Regions from separate parts of the Frischella sp. Ac48 genome, predicted to be linked through region 1. Evidence: riboswitches for the same ligand, from Rfam matches in the RefSeq annotation. Region 1 holds a riboswitch; the other holds the start of a gene.
The links. Region 1 has a riboswitch for preQ1 ahead of queD (6-carboxytetrahydropterin synthase QueD). Riboswitches for the same ligand answer to the same signal wherever they lie in the genome.
Positions count from the first base shown of each region.

Region 2: linked by a shared signal. The riboswitch ahead of queF (preQ(1) synthase) and the one ahead of queD (6-carboxytetrahydropterin synthase QueD) in region 1 are both predicted to bind preQ1.

Region 1 covers NZ_JAETXP010000008.1:1,241-14,116, forward strand. The annotation lists gene ispB (octaprenyl diphosphate synthase) at 1-10, opposite strand, end outside; gene JMI89_RS04550 (TonB family protein) at 203-991, shown strand; gene pepP (Xaa-Pro aminopeptidase) at 1,034-2,338, opposite strand; gene JMI89_RS04560 (UPF0149 family protein) at 2,408-2,950, opposite strand; gene JMI89_RS04565 (SIS domain-containing protein) at 3,288-4,178, opposite strand; gene rpiB (ribose 5-phosphate isomerase B) at 4,352-4,804, shown strand; gene rpe (ribulose-phosphate 3-epimerase) at 4,797-5,450, shown strand; gene JMI89_RS04580 (PTS transporter subunit EIIC) at 5,681-7,276, shown strand; gene JMI89_RS04585 (hypothetical protein) at 8,417-9,505, shown strand; PreQ1 riboswitch class I at 9,873-9,918, shown strand; gene queD (6-carboxytetrahydropterin synthase QueD) at 10,024-10,443, shown strand; gene JMI89_RS04595 (7-carboxy-7-deazaguanine synthase QueE) at 10,448-11,062, shown strand; gene radA (DNA repair protein RadA) at 11,085-12,467, opposite strand; gene serB (phosphoserine phosphatase) at 12,570-12,876, opposite strand, start outside.
Region 2 covers NZ_JAETXP010000009.1:411,647-424,522, reverse strand. The annotation lists gene JMI89_RS06735 (acyltransferase family protein) at 1-62, opposite strand, end outside; gene queC (7-cyano-7-deazaguanine synthase QueC) at 84-743, opposite strand; gene queF (preQ(1) synthase) at 771-1,244, opposite strand; PreQ1 riboswitch class I at 1,247-1,291, opposite strand; gene JMI89_RS06720 (integration host factor subunit alpha) at 1,346-1,639, opposite strand; gene pheT (phenylalanine--tRNA ligase subunit beta) at 1,645-4,032, opposite strand; gene pheS (phenylalanine--tRNA ligase subunit alpha) at 4,047-5,030, opposite strand; gene rplT (50S ribosomal protein L20) at 5,297-5,650, opposite strand; gene rpmI (50S ribosomal protein L35) at 5,669-5,866, opposite strand; gene infC (translation initiation factor IF-3) at 5,953-6,492, opposite strand; gene thrS (threonine--tRNA ligase) at 6,536-8,464, opposite strand; gene JMI89_RS06685 (hypothetical protein) at 8,953-9,693, shown strand; gene JMI89_RS06680 (surface-adhesin E family protein) at 9,695-10,207, shown strand; gene cyaY (iron donor protein CyaY) at 10,374-10,685, shown strand; gene ilvN (acetolactate synthase small subunit) at 10,738-11,232, opposite strand; gene ilvI (acetolactate synthase 3 large subunit) at 11,232-12,876, opposite strand, start outside.

The sequences.
Region 1 (12,876 bases):
CCATTATCATTTTTTAACTCAATAAACCTACTGTTCTTTAAAAATTATATTCTTTTGTATAGCATTATGCGATAAAAGCTAAATGACAACAATAAAAGTTCCATAATATGGAATAAATAATTAAAAAAATACTGTGAATGATATACATTTTCATTTAAACTTGCTAACTTAATATTCTAGTTGTATGAATACTGACTTAACGATGGAAAGAATCTATAATCCTGATAAAAATAAAAGTAATTTTGCTATTGTCGTGATTGCCGCAATGATTTTGCATTTGCTAATAATAACTTTATTAGTAATGGGGAGTTTATTTTCTGAGAAAGCACTTTCCATGGATGGCGATAGTGCGATAAAAGCGATGATGATTGATTTGTCGGTTTTGGCGGCTCCAGAACAATCTTTAGCAGAAAACTCACCTAATGTCGCGAATCAAGAAGATTTACCAGTAGTTGTTGAAAAACCGATAACAACTGAAGAAGTTGCAAAAGATAACGACGATATACCGGATATTGTTGTGGAAAAAAAACCAGAAGAACCAACTTTACCAACTAATGAGCCGACTTTGGTAATGAAAGAAAAACCTAAAAAACCTAAGAAATTACATAAGAAAAAACACCGCCAACAATCATCCCAAGCGCATGTCAAACAAGAAATTATCACTGAAAAACGGGCGGATGTAGCTACTGCTTCAGCTATATCTGATAATAATCAATTTTTAGATATGCCAACTGCAATTAGTCGAGGTTATCCTGAATACCCTAGACGAGCATTGGATATGCGCATTGATGGACATGTCATCGTATTATTTGATATCGATAATCATGGACGTGTCGATAATATTCGAATTACTGAAGCTAAGCCTAACAATATTTTCAATCGATCAGTTATCCAAGCTATGAAGCGTTGGAAATACCCGCCAAGAGCTAAACGAGATTTGAAAATTAAGATTATATTTAATCGTAATAAGTCAATCAAGCTTGAGGATTAGCATCAAACTAGTTTTGATTGACTTATAATCTTGTTTCATCAACTAACTATTCATTAATTTCTCAATTTGTTCAGGTTCTTTCGGTACATCTGCGGTAAGAATCTCATTACCTGTTGATGTGATTAAGATATCATCTTCTATGCGGATACCAATACCTTTATATTGAATAGGTACATCTGCATTTTTATTAATGTATAATCCTGGCTCAACTGTGATAACCATACCTGGTTCCAGAATACGTTCACGAGCAACCGATTTATAATCACCCACATCATGGACATCAATACCTAACCAGTGGCCTAAACCATGCATATAAAATTGACTATAAGCTTTTTGAGCAATTAAATCATCAATTTTTCCGTGCATAATATCTAAATTAATTAGGTCTTCCACCATAATACGAATGATCTTATCATTAACTTCTTTTATTGATGTTCCAGGTTTGAGTAATTCTAGTGCGCGATATTGAGCTTTTAGTACTATATTATATATTTCACGTTGAGCTTGATTGAATTTGCCATTTACTGGAAATGTACGAGTAATGTCACCCGCATAATTTTGATATTCACATCCTGCATCGATCAAAACTAAATCACCACTAACTAATGGTTGATTATTATCTTCATAATGCAAAATACAACCATTATTACCACTACCGACAATAGTATTATAAGAAGGTGTTCTGGCACCATGCATAGCAAATTCATGTAATATTTCAGCTTCTAATTGATATTCATACATATTAGGTTTACATTTTTTCATAGCTCGAATATGACCAAGGGCACTAATTCGTCCAGCTTCACGCATGATTTCAATTTCGTGTGCTGATTTAAATAGTCGCATATCATGCAAAATAGGTCGCCAATCTATAATTGATTGAGGAGCGAAGAGATTTTGCCTAAGACCATTTCTTAAAGTTTGCATTAGACGTTCGATAATACTATCAGCATAATTATATAATTGGCTCGCATGGTATAACGCTTGTTTACCACTAATGATTTTGGGTAGCAATTCATTAATTTCATTAAAAGAATAAGCTTCATCAACGTTAAGTTGTGTTAAAGCTGCTTGTTGACCTAATCGATAACCTGTCCAAATTTCAGCTAAAGAATCCTTTGTTCGATTAAATAAAATAGTTTGATGTTGATTAGCTGAATCTTTAATTAACAATAATGCTGCTTCAGGCTCATTAAATGTGGTTAAATACCAAAAATCGCTATTTTGTCGATATATATAATGAGTGTCATTACTTCTAACTACTTCAGGTGCAGCAAAAAAGATAGCTACACTATTATCAATCATTTTGGCTAAGAATTTATTACGTCGATTTATTATATCGTTAATCATTTTACAACCTACCAGCCTTTTAAAGTATTTATTTAAAGTTTATAGTGCCCTTGGTTCGTTATGCAATTACTAATGAATTGTTATAGATGAATAACGATCAGTAAACTCGTCATAGCATAAAATGACAGTAATTCGCACATATTCTAAAATTTCTTCAAAAGCAAATGCTAATTCATCTTGATTGTCATCTTCATCATAATCAAGTTGTGTAATTTGCCTTAAATCGTATATGGCTTCGCCAATATCACCTTTGATTTTTGCTAATTGTGGTTGAGCAAGCCCTAACCCTAATAAAAAATGATTTACCCAACTGACCATATCATCAATTTGTGTAAAAAGATCCTCTTCAGCGATTAATAGTTGAAATTCAAAATTTTCATTAGTTAATTTTTGCTTAATTTGCTCATAAAGCAATTTAACCGACTTATCCAACTCACCTACAATTGGCTGCCCGTTATTCATCATATCTTTTAGCAGTACTAGCCAGCTTTGGTCTTGTATACCACCAGCAACGATTCCAGTTATAAAACCATGTAATTCAGAAGCGTTAATACCGATTTGTGCAGATTTTAATTCAATATTCAAAGTAGAATAGCTTGGTTGGCTTGACATTTTTGCAACTCATAAAAGAAAATATTGTGCCTAGTATATCGCTAATTCATTAATTTTTGCACTATTTACATGGAATTGTTCGCTTGCTACATTTTAACAACATTACAATAATTACCAAGGTTATAACAAAGTAATAACTTGTAATTTAATAGGATAGTAATCATGTTTTGCGGGATATTAATTTTAAAATGTTAGATAATAAATATCCTTTACTTTAAAACAATAATCAAATAGATAGAAAAAATAAAGCTAGTGTCCAGATTTAGATGATAGAATTTACTATCATCTTTAACCATAAAACACAGAAAATTTTCAGTAAAATTAATTGTATATTTATTCAGTCATTTGGGTTTTTTCTGTGTAATGATTTTACAACATCTATACTACGTTCTAGATGCACTTTTGATTTAGCATTATCTAATACCACAATAGCAATAAACAGTGTATCTAGTAAGGTCAATTGAATAATTCTCGCTGCGGCATTTTGGCCTAATAATGGACCGTTTTTTGCAGGACTAAATATTGATAAATCCGAAATTTCTGCGAGCTCTGATTGATGATTATTGGTAATACAGATAATTTTTGTTTTATTTTTCTTAGCAACCAAAATCGCGTTACATATTTCAGTTGTATTTCCTGATTGTGAAATAGCAATAACAACATCGTTTTCTTTTAGTTGACTTGCAACCATTACCATTAAATGATTATCACTGTAAGTATGACTATGAATCCCTATACGCAATAGTTTATGTTCAAAGTCTTCTCCAACAATAGCTGAACCGCCAACCCCGAGAATCACAATCCGATTTGCATTAAAAATCCACTCTGCGGCTTGTGAGATAATTTTAGCGTCGACAATAGATTGTGCTTCTTTTAATGCTTGTACGGAATTATTAAATACTTTTTCAATGATATCATCAACATTATCTTTTTCAGAAAGTTCTTGTTCTTTATCGAATGGCAAGGCGTCAAAATATGAAAGCAATGCTTTTCTAATTTCTCTAAATCCAGAATAGCCCAATTTTTTAGCTACTTTTACCAGCAAAGGTTCTGATACCGATAGCTTTATTGCAACCTCTTTAATACTAGTTCGTGATGTTAAATTCCCTTTGGTCATCATCCATTCGATAATTCGCTGTTCAGTATTACTTAAACTTGAGAGCGAAATACGAATCATCGCACCAATTGCAAGTGCATTAGAATTATCTGGCTCATTTACTCTTTTCAATCTAAACTCTCCAATAACATTTTTATCGTTAATTCTAACCTAATTTCAGCTTAATCACATTGTAAAAGAGGTTTTTTTTATTTTTTAGCAAACTTTACAAAATAAAAAATTAACGTTAATATCATTTTTAGTGAAGTAAAAGATTTATTTCTAGTCATTGGAGAATAAAACATATGAAAATTGCAATTGGTTATGATCATGTTGGTTATATTTTAAAACAAGATGTTATTGATTATTTAACGCAAAAGAATATCACTGTCATTGATTTGGGCGCACCATCTACCGATAGGACGGATTATCCTATTTATGCAAATCGAGTAGCAAATGCAATCAATAATAAACAAGCTGATCTTGGTATATTAATTTGCGGCACGGGTGTGGGTATATCAATAGCAGCAAATAAATCACCAGGAATTCGAGCCGTTGTTTGTAGTGATCCCTATTCTGCCAAATTATCCCGCGAACATAATAACACGAATATTTTGGCTTTTGGATCTCGTGTTGTGGGAAGTGAATTAGCAAAAATGATTATAGATCAATGGTTAAATGCTGAATTTGAAGGTGGGCGCCATCAAAGAAGAATAGATCAAATTCATTTAATTGAAGAGGGTAAATACCATGAGTAAATTTTGTCCTTCACTCATGTGTGTTGATTTTTCCAAATTAGCAACGGAATTAAAACTTCTTGAAGAGGCTGGTGTGGATATGTTTCACATTGATGTAATGGATGGTAATTTTGTACCTAATTTTGCTTTAGGTACTGAAGATATAAAAGCTGTAAGTAAATTAACAACCATTCCTTACGATGTTCACTTAATGGTAAGTAATCCAGTCCCTTATATTGAAAAATTTGCTCAATTAGGATGTCAAATTATTTATGTCCATATCGAAACATTAACACATTCCCATCGTGTGTTAAATCAAATCAAAGCAACAGGAGCTAAAGTTGGTGTTGCTATTAATCCCGGTACACCGTTATGTATGTTAGAGGATATATTAGAACTTATTGATGTTGTTTTAATTATGTCAGTAAATCCCGGATTTGCAGGACAACCTTTTATACACAATTCTATCGATAGAATTAAACGTTTAAGTCACATGATTAAAGACAGAAAACTTGGGACCTCAATTGCTATTGATGGGGCAATAAGTGCTCATATAGTCGAACAATTATCTGCTTATGTAGAATATTTTATCCTGGGTACTGCTGGATTGTTTATTAAAGAAAAACCTTATCAACAAACAATTAATGAATTACGTAAGCTAGCATAATTTAATAGGCCTTGTTATATAAAGGCCTAATTTCACAAAAGATTAAAAAAAAGATAAATTTCTATTGTTTTTTCACCGTTTGATCAAATTTAAAACCTAGTATAATTAATTTTTTATTAATATTATGTGAAGTAGATCTCTTTAAAATGAATTTATTTACATATAAAATTATTTTTGTGAATTTTTGGTTTATTCATTTTATCTTTCAATAAAAAAAAGGGTTAACTACAATGAAAAGTACTTTTTTTAGCATATTGCAACGGGTTGGTAGATCGTTTATGTTACCAATTGCACTACTACCTGTAGCTGGTTTGATGTTAGGTATAGGAGCCTCTTTTACCAATGAAACAACAATCACCTCTTATGGCTTACAAAGTGTTTTAGGTGATGGAACGGTATTACATGCATTTCTTACAATTATGAAAAATGCAGGGAGTGTAGTTTTTGCAAATCTTCCGATCTTATTCTCTATTGGGGTAGCAATGGGAATGGCAAAACAAGAAAAAGAGGTAGCTGCAATTTCAGGAGCAGTTGGTTTCTTTATCATGCACTCTACAATTCACGCATTACTTGAATTAAAAGGTTTATTAATAGCGGGTGCATTACCAGATGGATCGTTAGGTAATGCAGTTGGGATTGAAACTTTACAAATGGGAGTATTTGGCGGAGTAATTGTCGGTTTAGGTGTTGCCGCGTTGCATAATCGCTATTATCGAATTGAACTTCCTGCAATTTTATCTTTTTTTGGTGGATCACGATTTATTCCCATTATTACGGCCTTTGTTTATTTATTTGTTGGTATTTTAATGTTCTATGTATGGCCTTCAATCCAAAACGGTATCTTATTACTCGGTCATTTAGTTAATGAATCTGGTTATGCAGGTACATTTATTTATGGTTTCATTGAACGGGCATTGATTCCTTTTGGATTACATCATGTATTTTATATGCCATTTTGGCAAACTGGTGTCGGTGGAACAGCAATGATTGATGGGCATCTTGTAGCTGGCGCTCAAAATATTTTCTTCGCTGAATTAGCAAGTCCAAATACTACAGAATTCTCAGTTGAAGCAACTCGTTTTATGGCTGGAAAATTCCCGTTCTATTTATTTGGTATTCCTGGTGCGGCATTAGCAATTTATCGTACTGCTAAACCACAAAACCGTAAAATGATATTGGGGCTGTTAGTTTCTGCTACTTTAACCGCAATTTTAACTGGGATTACTGAGCCAATTGAATTTTCATTTCTATTTGCCGGTCCTCTTTTATATGTTATTCACTGTTTATATGCTGGTTTATCCTTTATGTTATGCCACATCTTTAATGTTGGGGTTGGACAAACATTTTCGGGTAGTTTAATTGATTTTGTTTTATTTGGCGTGTTACAAGGCAATGATAAAACACATTGGTTCAATGTTATTTTAATTGGTTTACCAATGTTCCCACTTTATTATTTTACATTTAGTTTCTTAATCAAAAAATTCAATTTTAAAACTCCAGGTCGAGAAGATGATAATGAAGAAACTAAGTTATATACTAGAAAAGATGTTGAAGATGCTAAAAAAACAAAACAAAAGAAACAAAGTGATGTTTCCAGCACTATTTTAGAAGGCTTAGGAGGAAAAGATAATATTACTTATGTTGATTGTTGTGCTACTCGATTAAGAATTTCAGTGCAAGATAACAAATTAGTTGATAGAGAAATTTTAAAATCAACAGGTGCGAAAGGTATTATTATTAATGGGGAAGGTGTTCAGGTTATTTATGGACCTCATGTCACAGTCATTAAATCTCATTTAGAAGAGTACATTTCGACGTTAGAATAATATAAATTAGAGCATTTACGATATAAATAAAATGATGTTTTACCTATTTTTAATGATATTATTAGGTTAAAAATAGGTAGAACATAGAATAATGCCTAGTGTTAGTTTAGCTGATCATGGGAAGAGAATTGCTCGATTTAACTAATTAAATAATTCATCAAATAGCTTGCTGATAAACCCTCTCCAAAAGTACTATTTTTTATTTGAACAAATCATATAAAAATATTTATATTATTCAATATTTATTATAGAATATGCAAACAATAATTAAGCCACTTTTCTTACATTAAAGGTGATTAAGTACCCATATCACTATTTTATCAATTAAAAAGATGCCAGAACTTGGCACTATTCATCGAAAATATAATATCTGCAACAATTACTTTTGTATTATCTGTCGATGAAATTATTTGTTCACTTATTGAGAGCAATATAAATTGTTAAATTCTTGGGCTATTTTAAATATAAACAATTTTGTAAAAATTGACAAAAGTCCTAAATCGGCAACTTTTCATACTGTTTTAAATAAAATACATATTTACTTAATAAACAAATAAAAAGGATTATATCTATTGCGTGTTACAGTTATTGACTGTTATAACAACATTTGGGAAAGAACTCACTAGACTATCTAACTTTTTTAAGTAATTATTCTTTCCCTTTATAAAAATAATTTATAACTATTTTAATAGTAAATAAAAAAATAATAAATTTACAAGGAAATAAATTAGTGAAAAAATCATACTTTGAACTTGTGTTAAGCAAGCTCGTTGCGTGTAAATATTTTTGGCAAAAACAATGTTCTGTTATAGATATTATTTCAACGGTTTTTGCAAGAAAAAGTCGATTATTATCAATATCTTCTTTACAAATCATATTCTCAAATATCTTGGTAACAAATTATCAACAATTCACTTCTTTAAAAAAAATGTGGCTTAGGTGTTTTGGCGAAGATTTTTTTCTGTAAACAGTTTGGCGAAACTGTCCGCGACATCTAAACAATCTATTATGGGAAGTGAACCTTATATATTATTACCCAATCTAACTAAACTAACAAATTTAAGTTAGTTACGAACGATTCAAATAACCAAACGTGATGGTAGTTTGAGCACTATTTATACCACAAATGCTAATAGGATTATGAAAGCACCACAATTTATGCGTTTTTCTGATGTTAAACTTTTTTTAAATGTGCCGGCAGATGGTTTTTATCACAATCTTGTTGGTACAATTTTAGGGGACGATGATGGTGATAATGCAGAGGGAACGATATCAGGAACAATAAAAGCCACCTGGTATGATGAAAACAATCAGCAGGTACCTAATCATCGTTTAGGTGAAGAGTTATGGCATTGTGGTGGTCCATTTACACTTAAAATTGAAGTCAATAATGTAAGCGTAGCGACAAAATATGGTAATCCGCGTTCACGTTTTTATGGTAATGGGCAAATTATTAATTATATTTTTTTATCAGGTGGTAATAACATCTGTTTTCTCAAGCCTAAAGATATGACAATAAGAGATAATTCTTATAATGCTACTATATTTTATCCTAATAAGGGCTTTATCCGTTCAACAGGTTTTCCAAGTACAGGTTTTCAATATGCATCATTTAGTTTAATGGGACCCGGTCCAAATCAAGGTATATATCGTTGCTACATTTCTCATGGTTGGGGAAAAATCTCATTATCAACCGATGGAGGTATAGGACAAAATTGTACAATAACCTATCAATCTGCAACTAAGGGTGATTTTATTAATAGTGGAACGCCAGTTATAACGATGGAGTATTTTGATGGTCAAGCATGGCAATGGTTAGAGAGCTTTACTATTCCTGTACCAAGCAAATGGGCATTAGGTGGTAAGAGGATAAAATTTGGCAGCAGTAAGTCAATAAGCTCTTCATTATCATTTCCTGGATTGGATTATTGTTCTGGAGGAAAAACAACAATGTCTCAGGCGTTTGACAGAAATTATCGTATTCGATATATGTATGGACCTTATGAAATTACTAGCGACTTTGCAGGATTTGTGCGAGGAATGGGATCATTTATGGCAGAATGGGGAATATTGCGAAACTACGGAGGCGTTTGGAATAATGATTCTGAAATCTGGACTGCTGACGATGCACCCAATAATAGAATGTATCGAATTTATGGAATAACAGGGGGAATTCAGCCACGTCAAACCAATGATCCAAGTACTATAATGATCTGCCGCGGCGATTAATTGAAAACAATTTAAAATACCAACAACCAAAAATTGTTGGTATTAATAAGTGTTTTCGTTATTGCTGATGGATAATGCTTCGCGTTTTATTATCATTATAAGGTTATAATGAAACATAATGTTATATCGCTGGTATTAATTTATCGGCTATATGTAACTATATTAGTTAATCTCATAATAAATAGGGCTCATAAACGCGGTATTTATCTTGATTTATTTTAAAAAATATTCATGTAAAAAACATGTTTCGCAAAAACGAATATCCACATTTGAATTTTAGTTGAAATTAATTTATGATCATCAATATCTATTAAGTAATCAGATGATAAATTGGTTGCTGGCTTATATTTTAAAGGTGATTTATTCTATTTTCGTGGTTCGTAATCCATCCCACGTAAAAAAACTAGGAGCTTACAATGTCATATTTATCTATCCCATCTTTCAGTTTTCGTAAATGTATACCAATCCCAACAATGAATAATATTTTCATTTAATTATCCAGATAATACGAGTACGTTATGTATAAAATTGCGAAAGAATTTCAATTCGACGCCTGTCATATGTTAGATGGGCATAATGGGAAATGCCATAATTTACATGGGCATACTTATCGTTTGGTGATAGAAGTGTCTGCTCACTTAATTGACCAAGGAAGTAGTGCTGATATGGTAATGGATTTTGCTGATTTAAAGCAGATAGTAAAAAAACATATTATTGATAAATTAGATCATGCTTTTATTTATTATAAAAATAATAGTAATGAAAGCAAAATTGCTCAATTATTACAGCAAATGCAGCGAAAAATTTTTGCCTTTCCTTGCCGAACAACGGCAGAGGGGATGAGTCGTTATATTTTTAATGAACTTAAACAGTATCTTCCTATTTCGTCAGTAACCTTATGGGAAACACCAACATCCTATTGTCAATACAGTGAATAACATTATGCTAACCTATCCAATTGTTGAAATCTTTCAATCCTTACAAGGTGAAGGATATAATACTGGTATGCCTGCTATATTCATTCGTTTTGGTGGCTGTAATTTGCGTTGTCCTTGGTGTGATACTCATTTTGATCATTTTCAGAAATTTACCTTAACGGCGATATTAACGCGAGTACTTACTTACTCTGCGGAAAATATTATTATTACGGGGGGGGAGCCAACATTACAGAAATATTTGTTTGAATTAGTTGTTCGTTTAAAACGATTCGGTTATTACATCGCAATAGAAACAAATGGCTTAAGAACTGTTTGTACGGGAATTGATTATATTGCTGTTAGTCCTAAATATCATTATTGGCAAAATTATCACGATGCCCCGCTGATTAAGGCTGATGAAGTACGTATTGTAGTGGAGGACGCTGAGGATATTGAACAATTTTGTCTGGAAATGAAACAACGTATTAAAGCTAAGCATTACTATCTTTCTCCTTGTGAGCAAAATGGTGACACGACTTTATTGCCCACGCTGCAATTATTAGGCAAACTTAATCGAAATCGGCAAGATAATAAGTGGCAATTAAGTATACAGGCTCATAAAATAGCTAATATCGAATAAGCTAGGCTATGAATTTAAAAATTTAATCTAAATTTGATAAAATATCTAATGCTTCAGATAATTTTTTTACACCATAGACTTGCATATTCATTGCGGTTTTTTTGGGCATGTTACTAATTGGTACAATTGCACGTTTAAAACCATGTTTAGCTGCTTCAGCAATACGTTCTTGGCCACTTGGCACAGGACGTATTTCACCACCTAAACCAATTTCACCAAAAATAACCATATCTTGAGGTAAAGGACGATTACGTAAGCTCGATACTAAAGCTGCGACTAATGCTAAGTCAGCACTAGTTTCACTGACTTTTACGCCTCCAACAACATTAACAAAAACATCTTGATCCGCCATTTGTAAGCCACCATGACGATGTAATACCGCCAGTAATAATGCTAACCGGTTCTGTTCTAATCCAACAGTAACGCGTCTTGGATTACCAAAATTCGATTGATCCACTAGTGCTTGTATTTCAACTAATAGCGGTCTAGTACCTTCCCAAAGTACCATAACTGAACTACCAGAGCTCATTTCATCGCCACGAGTTAAGAAGATAGCTGATGGATTACTCACTTCTTTTAAGCCTTGCTCTGTCATTGCAAACACACCTAATTCATTAACGGCGCCAAAGCGGTTTTTATGACTACGTAATGTTCTAAAGCGAGAATCTGAGTCTCCATCCAATAGAATTGAACAGTCTATGCAGTGTTCTAGTACTTTAGGCCCAGCTAGTGACCCATCTTTGGTAACATGGCCAACCATAATAATGGCAATGCCTTTAGTTTTGGCAAAACGTGTCAGATAAGCAGCAGTCTCTCTAACTTGTGCGACACTTCCTGGAGAAGATTGTATATCTGCCATATGCATCACTTGAATAGAATCAATCACCATCAATTTAGGTTGTTCTTGATCGGCTAATAAACAGATTTGTTCGATACTAGTTTCAGATAGCATATTAATATTATTAGCTGGCAAACCTAAACGATGGGCTCGCATTGCGACTTGTTGTAACGATTCTTCTCCGGTAACGTATAAAGTCTTCATATTAGCTGATAAACGACATAATGTTTGTAACAATAATGTACTTTTACCTGCGCCAGGATTGCCACCGATTAATATTGCACTACCTGGGACAACACCACCACCCAATACCCGATCGAACTCAGAGAATCCTGTTGTGAAACGTGGTAATTCTTCTAAACTAATCTCAGTTAATTTTTGAATTTTTGATTGTCCAGCGCCGCCGGCATAACCACTGAAGCGGTCATTGCTATGAGAGTTGGTTACGGCAAGACGAATTTCAGTGATGGTGTTCCAGGCATGACATTCATTACACTGGCCTTGCCAACGCAAATAGTCAGCACCACATTCATTACAGACATAAGCGCGTTTAACTGCTTTTGCCAAATCGATACTCCTAAAATTTCAAAATGATTAATAATACTAAAATTCAAGTATTAACTGATAATAAACAATACACTGTAATACAGATTATCTTATCGTGTGCGATTATCCCTGACTATCAAGGCTAGCGGATAAAATACACATCAAACCAGTAAGGTCTGCGTAATTAATACTATTTTTTGCTTTTTGGATAACTTTTGGTTTACCGTGATAAGCAACACCTAATCCAGCAATACGGATCATCATTAAATCATTCGCACCATCACCAATGGCTACGGTTTGTTCTATTGGTATATTGAATTGGTGTGCCAAATTTTGCAACGTTTTGGCTTTGAATCGGGCATCAACGATTTGTCCTTTAATCTTACCGGTTAATTTACGATTATTATTAATATCTAATTCATTAGCATAA
Region 2 (12,876 bases), on a different contig from region 1:
CCTGCAATGGTCATTCCTCGCAATACATCCAATGAGACTAATCGTTGATGATTGTCAGACATGCATTTCCCCTTTAAATAATACTATTTAAAGCTATGGGTTAGATACTGATTTAACCCTTTTTCACGTAACTCGCAACTAGGACACTGACCACATCCGCCGTCAACCCCATAATAACAAGTGTGAGTGTGTAGCCTAATATAATCAAGATAACCGAGTTTATCAGCTATTTCCCATGTTTGCGCTTTAGTCAGATACATTAATGGGGTGATGATGTTAAACGTGTAATCCAAGGCTAAATTCATCGAAACATTCATGGATTTAATAAAGATATCTCGACAATCCGGATAACCACTAAAATCGGTTTCACATACGCCAATAATGATATCTTTAATACCGTGCTGTTTGGCATAACACCCGGCTAACAATAAAAATAGCATATTACGCCCGTCAACAAAGGTATTCGGATAATTCCCTTCTTGAGCTGATTTAATCTCTTGTGAGTCATCAATCAAGGCATTATTAGTCGTTTGTTTAATCACTGAAGTGTCAATGACGGTTTGCTTTACACCAAGATCGTCAGCAATCCATTTGGCTTTTTCAAGCTCAATGGCATGTCTTTGACCATATTGAAAGCTGATTGTTTCAACGTTTTCACGCCCATAATCAGCAATTGCTTGCAGTAGACAAGTGGTCGAATCTTGCCCACCAGAAAATATCACAAGTGCTTTACGATGTTGCATTAAAAATTTCCTGTTAGGATGAAGAGATTAACGATTATCGACTTTTTCAGGATAAAGATCGTGATTAGCTAAACGATTAAGCGCAATTTGTTCCCAGTTAGTGCTGGGTTTACCGTAATTTGCATATGGATCGATTGAAATACCGCCACGAGGTGTAAATTTACCCCAGACTTCAATGTATTTTGGATCCATTAATTTAATCAAATCCTTCATGATGATATTAATACAATCTTCATGATAATCACCGTGATTACGGAAGCTGAATAAATAGAGCTTAAGTGATTTACTTTCGACCATTTTAATATTCGGCACATACGAAATATAAATCGTCGCAAAATCAGGTTGACCTGTGATAGGACAAAGGCTGGTAAATTCCGGGCAATTAAATTTAACAAAATAATCATTACCGGGGTGTTTATTATCAAAGGTTTCTAAAATATTTGGACAATAGTCAGTTGGATAGCGAACAGATTGATCGCCAAGTAGTGTAACGTTACTCATAATTTTCCTTAGTTTTTTTTTGTGGGAGGATTGCGAACCACAGTAAAAAATAAAGCACTAACATTTGTTAGTGCTTCGATAAAACTTTTAATTAGCCTGAATTAGGCCCCTAAATTTTTTTCAACACGTTCTCGAAATTTAATCCCAGGACGAAATGTTACTACACGACGAGCAGTAATGGCAACATTTTCACCAGTTTTTGGATTACGTCCAGGACGAGATTTTTTATCGCGAATAGAAAAATTTCCGAATCCGGATAACTTCACGGTATCGCCTTTTTCTAAGGCGACTCGGATTTCCTCAAAAAATAATTCCACCAAAATTTTGGATTCTTGGCGATCAAGATTAAATTTGTCTGTTAGACGTTCTGCAATATCGGCTTTAGTCAATGTCATAATTATTATTCTCTTAATAATGCTTTAAAACGATCTTGTAAAGCAACAATACAGTTACTTACAATGTGAGTTATATCCTCGTCTTCAAGTGTACGTGCTTTATCTTGCAATATCATGCTGATAGCTAAGCTTTTTTGCCCCTCTTTGATATTTTCACCTTGATACACATCAAACAGATTGACGTTGATTAGCTGCTCACCACCAATATTTTTACATACACTTAAAACATCTGCTGCACAGACATCACTATCAACAATGATAGCTATATCCCGTCTGTTTGCAGGATACTTAGAAACATCTTTTGCTATAGGTACTGTCTTTTTATTAATTTTATCTAAAATAAATTCAAAAACAAGTGTTTTACTATTTAATCCTAATTTCTTTTCGATTTCAGGATGAATAGCCCCCAAATAGCCAACCTGTTCATCATTAACATAAATAGTCGCACTCTGTCCAGGATGTAATGCTGGATGTTGTGACTTTTTAAATTGAACTTGATCGGTCAACCCAGAAAGTGCTAACAACGATTCAACATTACCTTTTAAATCGAAAAAGTCAACCGTACGTTTTTTCATTGCCCAGTGTTCATCATAAAGATTTCCTGTAATAACACCAGCTAATAAAGTTTGCTGACTAATGCCAAATTCACTATTCACATCAGGTACAAATCGCAACCCTGTTTCGAACAATCTGACCCGCTGTTGTTGTCTGTTCTGGTTATAAATAACCGCATTAAGCAAGCCAGTCCATAATGACAAACGCATTACTGACATTTCACTTGATATTGGATTTGGTAATGCTAATGCCATCTGATTTGGGTGTATTAGACTTTGAATTTTAGGATCAACAAAGCTGTATGTTACCGCTTCTTGATAACCCTGATTAACTAATAACTGTTTAAATTTATTTAGCGAAATATTCTTTTCTGGGTTTGAATGCATCATTAATTCAATATTAAGATGTTCATTAGGAATATTGTTATATCCATAAATGCGAGCAATTTCCTCAACCAAATCCTCCTCTATTTGGATATCAAACCGCCAGCTTGGTCCCTTAACTTGCCAGTGATCATCATTAGCTATTACCTCACATCCAAGGCGAGCAAGAATATCAGTGACACGTTGCCCAGCAATATGACACCCAATCAATCGTTCAATCTTTTGTCGAGTCAACGTTATAACTGCGGGTTTCGGTAGAGCATTGTGATCGGTAACATCAGTTATTGGCCCTGCTGAACCACCACAAATCGATAATAATAACTCTGTTGCTCGTTCCATTGCGATATGTTGTAGTGAAGGATCCACGCCTCTCTCATAACGATGCGAAGCATCAGTGTGCAAACCATATTGTCTTGCCTTACCCGCAATGGTAACTGGAGAAAAGAATGCCGCTTCTAATAGCACATTTTTGCTTTCAGGTGACACCCCTGACTCTTTTCCACCAAATATTCCCGCTAATGCTAACGTTTTTTTATCATCAGCAATGACTAATGTATTGTCTTTGATCTCTATTTCATTACCATCTAATAAAATCAGTTTTTCTTGAGGATGAGCATAACGAACCGTAATGCCACCTTCAATTTTATCTAAATCAAAAGCATGCATTGGATGACCAAGTTCAATAAGCACATAATTGGTAATATCAACTACGATATCAATTGAACGAATACCACTTCGACGTAACTTTTCCTTCATCCATAAAGGTGTCGACTTTGTAGCATCTATGTTTTTTATCACCCGAGCCAAATAACGTGGCGCCGCCTCAGGTTCTAGTACTGATACATTAACTTTATCAGCAATAGTAACTTGTGGCTCCACAAATTTTGCAGGTGTAAGACTTACATCATTAATTGATGAAATATCCCTTGCAATACCCATAATGCCAAAACAATCTGACCGATTAGGAGTAACACTGATTTCGATCATTTTATCGTTTAATTGCAAGTATTTCCTAACATCTTCACCCAAGGGTGCATCATCAGGTAATTCAATAATACCACTATGATCATCGGAAATACCCAATTCAGAAAAAGAACATAACATTCCTTCTGAAGGTTCACCACGTAATTTAGCCGCCTTAATTTTAAAATCACCTGGTAACACAGCGCCAATCGTTGCGCAAGCAACCATTAACCCTTGGCGACAATTAGGAGCGCCACAAACAATATTTAGTAATTGCGCTTGACCAATATCAACTTTAGTAACCCTAAGTTTATCAGCGTTAGGATGTTGCTGACATTCAACCACTCGCCCAATCACTACTCCAGAAAAGTCACCAGCGACATTTTCTACATCATCAACTTCTAGACCAGCCATAGTGAGCTGATCACATAATTGTTCACTACTAATTGCTGGATTAACCCATTCACGTAGCCAACTTTCACTAAATTTCATGTTTGGTCCTCCAGTTAATTAAATTGTTTTAAGAAGCGTAAATCATTTTCAAAGAAAGAACGTAAGTCAGTGACGCCATAACGTAACATGGTTAATCGTTCAATCCCCATACCAAACGCAAACCCACTGTATACTTCAGGATCAATACCCACATTACGTAATACATTAGGATGAACCATTCCACATCCTAATACTTCTAGCCATTTGCCATTTTTTGCTTTAATGTCAACTTCAGCGGAAGGTTCAGTAAAAGGGAAATACCCTGGTCTGAACCGAATTTCCATATTATCTTCAAAAAAGCAGTGAAGAAAATCATGCAGTAACCCTTTTAAATGAGTAAAACTGATATTTTTATCAATCAATAAACCTTCCATTTGATGAAACATTGGAGTATGAGTTTGATCATAATCATTACGATATGTTTTCCCTGGTGCTATAATACGAATAGGTGGTTTTTGAGTTTCCATAGTCCGAATCTGTACGGTAGAAGTTTGCGTACGCAGTAAACGATTTGCATCGAACCAAAAGGTATCATGATCAGCCCGAGCAGGATGATGTGCAGGAATATTTAATGCATCAAAATTATGATAGTCATCTTCGATTTCCGGTCCTGTTTCAACAATAAAACCCAATTTACTAAAGAAATCAATTAGACGATTAATCGTTATTGTTACTGGGTGCAACCCACCCAATTCCATTTTACGTCCAGGTAAAGTTACATCAATCGTTTCGTTAGCTAATTTTGCATCTAGTATTGCACGTTCTAACAATGCTTTTTTCTCATTTAAAGCCGTAACAACTTCTTGTTTAGCATCATTTATTTTTTGACCTACAGCGGGCCTTTCTTCTGCAGGGACGTTGCGTAACGAAGCCATTTGCAAAGTAAAATGACCTTTTTTACCCAAATAATCAACGCGTATCTGTTCTATTGCATTAATATCTTGTGCATTGCTAATTGCCAATTTGGCTTTGTCGACCAATTCTATTAATTGAGACATAGCATCCTCTTATTTTATTTGTTAAAAACTTTATTAACTACTAGATGTTTAAATATTCTTTTACGTGATGTAACGAACATTTCAAATAACTATACCAAAAAAAAAGGCCTCTTTACGAGGCCACTTACAATCTATTTTCGTTTTCATTTTGCCTCAAAATGAATTTATTTATAAAGCCAAAAAAGAAACGAAAAAAAACTGTATTCATCATAAATCACATTATTCTGTTTGAAAAACTGAGGTCGAATTATTCGACCTCAGCAAAATTATAACGCTGCTTTCGCTTTTTCGACTAAGGCAGCAAAGGCATTCTTATCAAATACCGCAATATCAGCAAGGATTTTACGATCGATTTCAATAGAAGCTTTCTTCAAACCATTAATAAAACGGCTATAAGATAAACCACATTGACGCGCTGCTGCGTTGATACGAACAATCCATAATTGGCGGAATTGACGTTTACGTTGACGGCGGTCACGATACGCATATTGACCAGCTTTAATGACAGCTTGGAATGCAACACGATATACGCGAGAACGCGCGCCATAATAACCTTTAGCTTGTTTTAAAATCTTCTTGTGACGAGCACGAGCAATAACACCACGTTTAACGCGAGCCATAATATTCTCCTTAAATAATTAAACGTGTGCAACACACGCTTTGACTAAACCTAAATCACCTTTAGAAACCATGGTCAAACCACGAAGATGACGTTTACGTTTAGTCGATTTCTTAGTTAAGATATGACTTTTGTTAGCTTGCTTGTGTTTAAACCCACCTGAAGCTGTTTTTTTGAAGCGTTTTGCTGCGCCTCGTACAGTTTTAATCTTTGGCATATTAATACTTCCACATCCGCATTGTTAATGACATAAAATAGAAGGTGTTATTCTTATTTACATAAGAATATACTTGATAAACCTTACTATTTCTTCTTCGGTGCAAGCACCATAATCATTTGACGCCCTTCAATCTTACTTGGATAAGATTCAACAATCGCCAAATCAACTAAGTCTTCCTTAATGCGATCGAGCATTTCGGTACCTAGCTGCTGGTGAGCCATCTCACGACCACGGAACCGCAGCGTAACTTTGGCTTTATCACCATCTTCAAGAAAGCGTATCAGGCTGCGGAGTTTTACCTGATAATCACCTTCATCTGTACCAGGTCGGAACTTAATTTCCTTAACCTGAACAACTTTTTGCTTTTTCTTCTGCTCTTTTGTTGCCTTGCTTTTTTCATAAAGGAATTTGCCATAATCCATAATACGGCAAACTGGTGGCTCTGCATTGGGACTAATTTCTACAAGATCTAAAGATGCCTCTTCTGCCTGCCTAATCGCTTCTTTTAAACTAACAATTCCGATTTGTTCGCCTTCAACTCCAGTCAATCGGACCTCTTGTGCGGTAATTTCATCATTAATTTTATGTGCACGAGTTGTTTGAATACGTTTTCCAGCTTTAATACCTAAATCCTCCAATCAAATACAATAACAAAACCAGATCATTTTAATCACTGATCTGATTCAAAGAACGAGTACGAATTTCGTTGAGCAGTAATTCTACAACATGTTCGACTGCAAAGCTACCAAGATCTTTACCTTGGCGTGTACGAACTGAAACTTTTCCTGCTTCAAGTTCTTTATCGCCACATACTAACATATATGGTACACGCTTTAGAGTATGTTCACGTATTTTAAAACCTATTTTTTCATTACGCAAATCTGCTTTGGCTCGAATACCGGCATTTTGTAATGTTTCGGTTAATTTTTTAACATAATCTGCTTGATTGTCAGTAATATTGATTACCACAACTTGCGTAGGCGCTAACCATGTTGGAAAGAAACCTGCACAGTTTTCAGTTAAAATACCGATAAACCGTTCCATTGAACCTAAAATTGCCCGATGAATCATAACCGGTACGTGACGATCATTATCTTCACCGACATAACTTGCTTCTAAACGGTCGGGTAACATGAAATCAAGTTGTACAGTACCACATTGCCATGCACGACCGATACAGTCATGAAGGGTAAATTCAATTTTTGGACCATAAAATGCCCCTTCTCCTGGTAAATATTCAAATTCAATACCATTTTCAGTCAAACATTCTGCCAAATCTCTTTCGGCCATATCCCAAATTTCTTCACGACCAATACGCTTTTCCGGGCGTGTAGATAATTTTACCGTAATATCTTTAAATCCAAAGGTGCTGTACATATCATAAACCATTTTGATACAGCTATTAACTTCACCACGAATTTGTTCTTCTGTACAAAAAATATGTGCATCATCTTGGGTAAAACCACGAACACGCATAAGACCATGCAAAGATCCAGATGGTTCATTTCGATGACAACTACCGAATTCAGCCATGCGTAATGGTAAATCACGATATGATTTTAAACCTTGATTAAAAATTTGCACATGGCCTGGGCAGTTCATTGGTTTAATACAGTATTCTCGATTTTCAGATGATGTTGTAAACATAAGATCTTGATAATTTGCCCAATGTCCAGTTTTTTCCCATAGAACACGATCCATCATAAATGGACCTTTCACTTCTTGATATTGGTACTCTTTTAGTTTAAGACGAACAAATACTTCAAGTTCACGGAAAATTGTCCATCCATCGTTATGCCAAAATACCATGCCAGGTGCTTCTTCCTGCATATGATATAAATCCAATTGTTTACCGATACGACGATGGTCACGTTTAGCCGCTTCTTCTAAAAATTGTAAATAGCTATCTAATTGCTTTTTATCAGCCCACGCAGTTCCATAGATACGTTGTAACATTTTATTTTTGCTATCACCACGCCAATAAGCACCAGCAATTTTTTGCAATTTAAAATGGTGACAAAAACGCATATTAGGAACATGTGGCCCACGACACATATCAATATATTCTTCATGATGATAAAGGGCTGGTTTAGCATCCTGTGGTATATTTTCATCCAAAATTGCAATTTTATAAGGCTCTTGTCGTTGCCAAAAGACATCGCGTGCTTGCTGCCAGCTGACTACTTCTTTTTTTACTTCGTAGTTTTTCTTGGCTAACTCTAACATACGTCTTTCTAATGCATCGAGATCTTCCTGAGTAAGGGTATGATCTAAATCAACATCATAGTAAAAACCATTATCTATGGTAGGTCCAATTGCCATTTTGGTATTAGGCCAAAGTTGTTTAATGGCGTGCCCTAATAAATGAGCACATGAATGACGGATAATTTCTAATCCATCTTCATCTTTCGCCGTGATAATAGCAACATTGGCATCGTGTTCAATTAAATCACAGGCATCTTTTCTTTCACCATTTACTCTGCCTGCAATACATGCTTTGGCAAGACCGGCTCCAATACTCTGTGCAATTTCTAATATAGTGACTGCAGATTCATAATGACGTTGGCTTCCGTCAGGAAGAGTTATTACTGGCATGGACATTCCTTAAAACCCTATTAATGTAGTGGTGTACCCTACGACAGTACACTTGCATCAGCTAGGTAAAAAAATTAATTCAAAATGGGATACAAATTTTATGGTCGCGAATTATATCATTTATTATTTTGCTTTAAAATACTTCATAATTTTTTAACAAGCACTTTTTGAAAGTAAAAAATATGAAGATAAAAATGTTACGTCAGTAAAAAATCAAAAGAGTAAAAATAATGTAAGAACTAAGTTAATATAGATATTCATTATTTAATAAAAACCAATGTGATAAACTATAAAATAATTTAGCTATCTACCGTCTAACTGAAAATTAGATGCTTTACATTTTTTGATTTGACAATATGTATACCTTCGAGTATTTTCAAAAAAGAAAACTTTTTACATAAATTAGATAAAAATAGCGATATAATTTTAATACTTAATCGAAAACTTTAAATAAATTTGAACACTTTAACGTTCAAGGATAGAATAAGATGAATAAAAAGACTGTTCTTTTGGGTTGCCTTTTTGTCTGCCATTATGCAATAGGTAATGATAATGTTACTAGCGTCGTAGATTCATTTCTTAATTGTGATAATAGTTTTTTTCATCAATTAAAAGATAATATTGAAGACATTTCACCTTACAGTGATCTGACTATAAAAGATGATATAGCTTACATTCCAGTCAGCGATGTATCATCAACAAATGATCATGAATATAGGTTCAAAGAACCAATTAAATATCGTGGTTTGGAATTAGCGGGTTATCAAAACATTTATATTAACACCAATTTGTTAGGTAAATATTATTATTGGGGATTCACTGTGAATAACTCGATTAAAGAAATACAGGGTCGTTTACCACAATTATCATGGCAACCTTTTAACGAAATGACTGCCGTTGCTAATTCAAGGATCTATGATAGCAAAAATCATGATAAAGGCTGGCAGAATAACCCGTATATTTTTGATGGTGTCGTACCGCGTGCTAACACCATTGAAAAATCAATTTATCTTGAAAAAATTGACGATAATCACGCCATGTTACTGTGTTCATTACAAGGTGATATCGATAAAAATACCCTTTACTTAATTCATCCTGATATGAAATATATTGACCAAGAGTTGGCTGATAAGCGCGAATCTAAAATAAAAGCATTACAAGAACAACAAACGGAACACGCTATTCCAACACAAAAACAAAGTGATGATGTCAAAATTAGTAGGGACTAAAATGAAAAAAAAACCTAATTACCTTATTCAAATACTTGTTACCTTATCAATTTTATGTGCATCAAATACTGCTTTTGCTGGTGACATTGACACAAATGAGAAAATTAGAAGTCTTGATGATCCAAGAGTTCCGTCACGTTATCTACCGCTAGAAAAGATGAATATTTCTGATTATGTTGGTTATAGCTTTGTTGATCGTACCAGCGTTAAACTTCATCCTTATAATCCTTTAATTCGTACTTATGTACGAATAATTAATTATTCACGGGCATTATCGCAAGATAAAGAAGATAGTGAACAAGGATTTTCCTATCGTTCTCAAGTCATTCATGAATATGTAAATTGCGATAAAAAGGAATATGCTAGAGGATTAATCCAATTTTATGAAAACTATTTTGGTGAAGGTCAACTTGAAGATAGTAATAATACGCCAAAACGTTTAATAGCAACATTTCCAAAAACCAAAGCACGTCAAAATTTACAAGTGATCTGTTCTTTGCCGTTGAATAATTAAAATAACTATAGAAGCGCACGATTGCGCTTTTATAGTTATTTAACTAATCATTCTAAACATCGCTAAATGCTAATTTTGCTAAAATACCGATAAAGTATCTCCGTTTTTTGTTTCAAAATACGATCAATGTTAAAATAAATGAAAAACAACTACTTTGGAAGTGATTATGAATATTAAACAATTTCACCAATTAGCAGAAGCGCTATTTGCTGAAGTGGAACAACAAATTGATACTTTTGCCGAAAAGTATGATACTGATATTGATTTAGAAAGTCATGGTAATGTTGTGACAATCACCTTTGAAAATCAGAGCAAAATTATTATTAATACTCAAGAACCGCTATTACAGATTTGGATGGCAACACGACGACAAGGATATCACTTTGACTATAAAGATAACACCTGGTTCTGTAATCGAAGTCATCAATCATTCAAGCAGCTTTTTACTCAAGCAGTAATAGAACAAATGGAACACTGATTGACAATCAGGGCGCAATACAATGCGCCTTGTTTGTTAGACCTAATGTCAATCATTTAGCTGTCTTATCGCTTCGTGATAAACCAACAATACCAGAGCGAACCATTTCAATCACATCACATGTTTCACGAATAGCTGCTAAAAAAGATGCTAATTTTTCACTGGTACCAACTAACTGAACTATATATTGCGTCGCTTTTACATCCACAATAGAACCACGAAAAATGTCAACACAACGCTTCACTTCTTCTCTTGCTTGAGAACTTTTGGCGGCAATTTTAATCAACATAATTTCACGTTCAACATGAGGGCCTTCAGTCAAATCATAAACCCGATAAACATCAACCAATTTATGAAGTTGTTTTTGAATTTGCTCTATCACATGTGCATCACCACTGGTTCGAATCGTCATACGGGACATAGTAGGATCTTCAGTCGGTGCAACCGTAACACTCTCAATATTAAAACCTCGTTGCGAAAATAATCCAATCACTCGTGATAATGCGCCGGGTTCGTTCTCAATTAAAATCGATAATATATAACGCATTATGTTCTCTCCGTTTTACTTAACCACATTTCATTCATTGCTCCGCCACGAATTTGCATCGGATAAACATGCTCTGTAGCATCAGTCATAACATCAACAAAGACAAGTTTATCTCTAATTGATAATGCTTTTTTTAGCATTGGTTCGAGTTCACTACGTTTTTTAATTGAAATTCCAACATGACCATATGCTTCAGCAATCTTCGCAAAATCTGGAAGTGATTCCATATAAGAGCTTGAATGGCGTCCTGCATAAATCATATCTTGCCATTGCTTAACCATCCCTAAGAATCGATTGTTTAAGTTAAGAATCAAAATAGGTAAATCATATTGCAAAGCGGTAGAAAGTTCTTGGATATTCATCTGGATACTTCCATCACCGGTGATACAGACAACACGCTGTTCTGGAAAAGCTAACTTAATCCCCAAAGCAGCCGGAAAACCAAAGCCCATGGTACCTAAACCACCTGAGGTAATAAAGTGGCGTGGTTTGTCAAATGGATAATAAAGTGCGGTAAACATTTGGTGCTGACCGACATCCGTTGCAATATAAGCTTCACCTTTGGTCAATTTATATAACATTTCTACCGCTGCTTGAGGTTTAATTAATTCTCCCTCGTTACTATAAGCTAAGCAATGCTTAGCGCGCCAATGTTCAATTTGCTTCCACCAATTAACTAACGCATCCAAATCAAGATGACTTTGTTCATCATCCAATTGTTCAAGCATACTATTAATAACAAATCTGGCATCACCGACGACCGGCACACTTGCCATCACGGTTTTAGAAATTGAGGTTGGATCAATATCCACATGGACGATTTTGGCATCGGGACAATATTTAACGAGATTGTTGGTTGTACGATCATCAAATCGCACGCCAATGGCTAATATTACATCCGCGTAATGCATTGCCATATTCGCTTCATATACGCCATGCATTCCCAGCATACCTAAATTTTGCTTATGCGTTCCAGGAAAAGCACTAATTCCCATAAGCGTTGTGGTAACAGGTAAATTTAATTTTTCGGCTAGCATTTTTACCGCGGCTTCGGCATTGGCCGATATAATTCCACCACCAATATATAAAACCGGTTTTTTAGCGGATAATAGCACTTTTAGTGCTTTTTTAATTTGCCCCTTATGACCTTGCATCGTTGGGTTATATGAACGCATTGTGACAGATTGTGGATAGCTATAATTATATTTTACAGCAGGATTCATCACATCTTTTGGTAGATCAATAACAACTGGTCCAGGGCGCCCAGTCGAAGCAATATAGAATGCTTTTTTAATGGTTTCAGGAATATCTTCAGAACGTTTAATAAAAAAACTATGTTTAACAACCGGACGAGTGATTCCAATCATATCACACTCTTGGAACGCATCATTACCAATTAAATGGCTTGGTACCTGACCTGAAATAACAACCATAGGGATCGAATCCATATAAGCGGTAGCTATGCCGGTAATAGTATTCGTTGCACCAGGTCCTGAGGTCACTAGCACAACACCTACATCACCGGTTGCTCTTGCATAACCATCAGCCATATGCACCGCGGCTTGTTCATGTCTAACTAACACATGCTCAATACCACCAAGCGTATGAAGTGCATCGTAAATATCTAACACACTTCCACCGGGA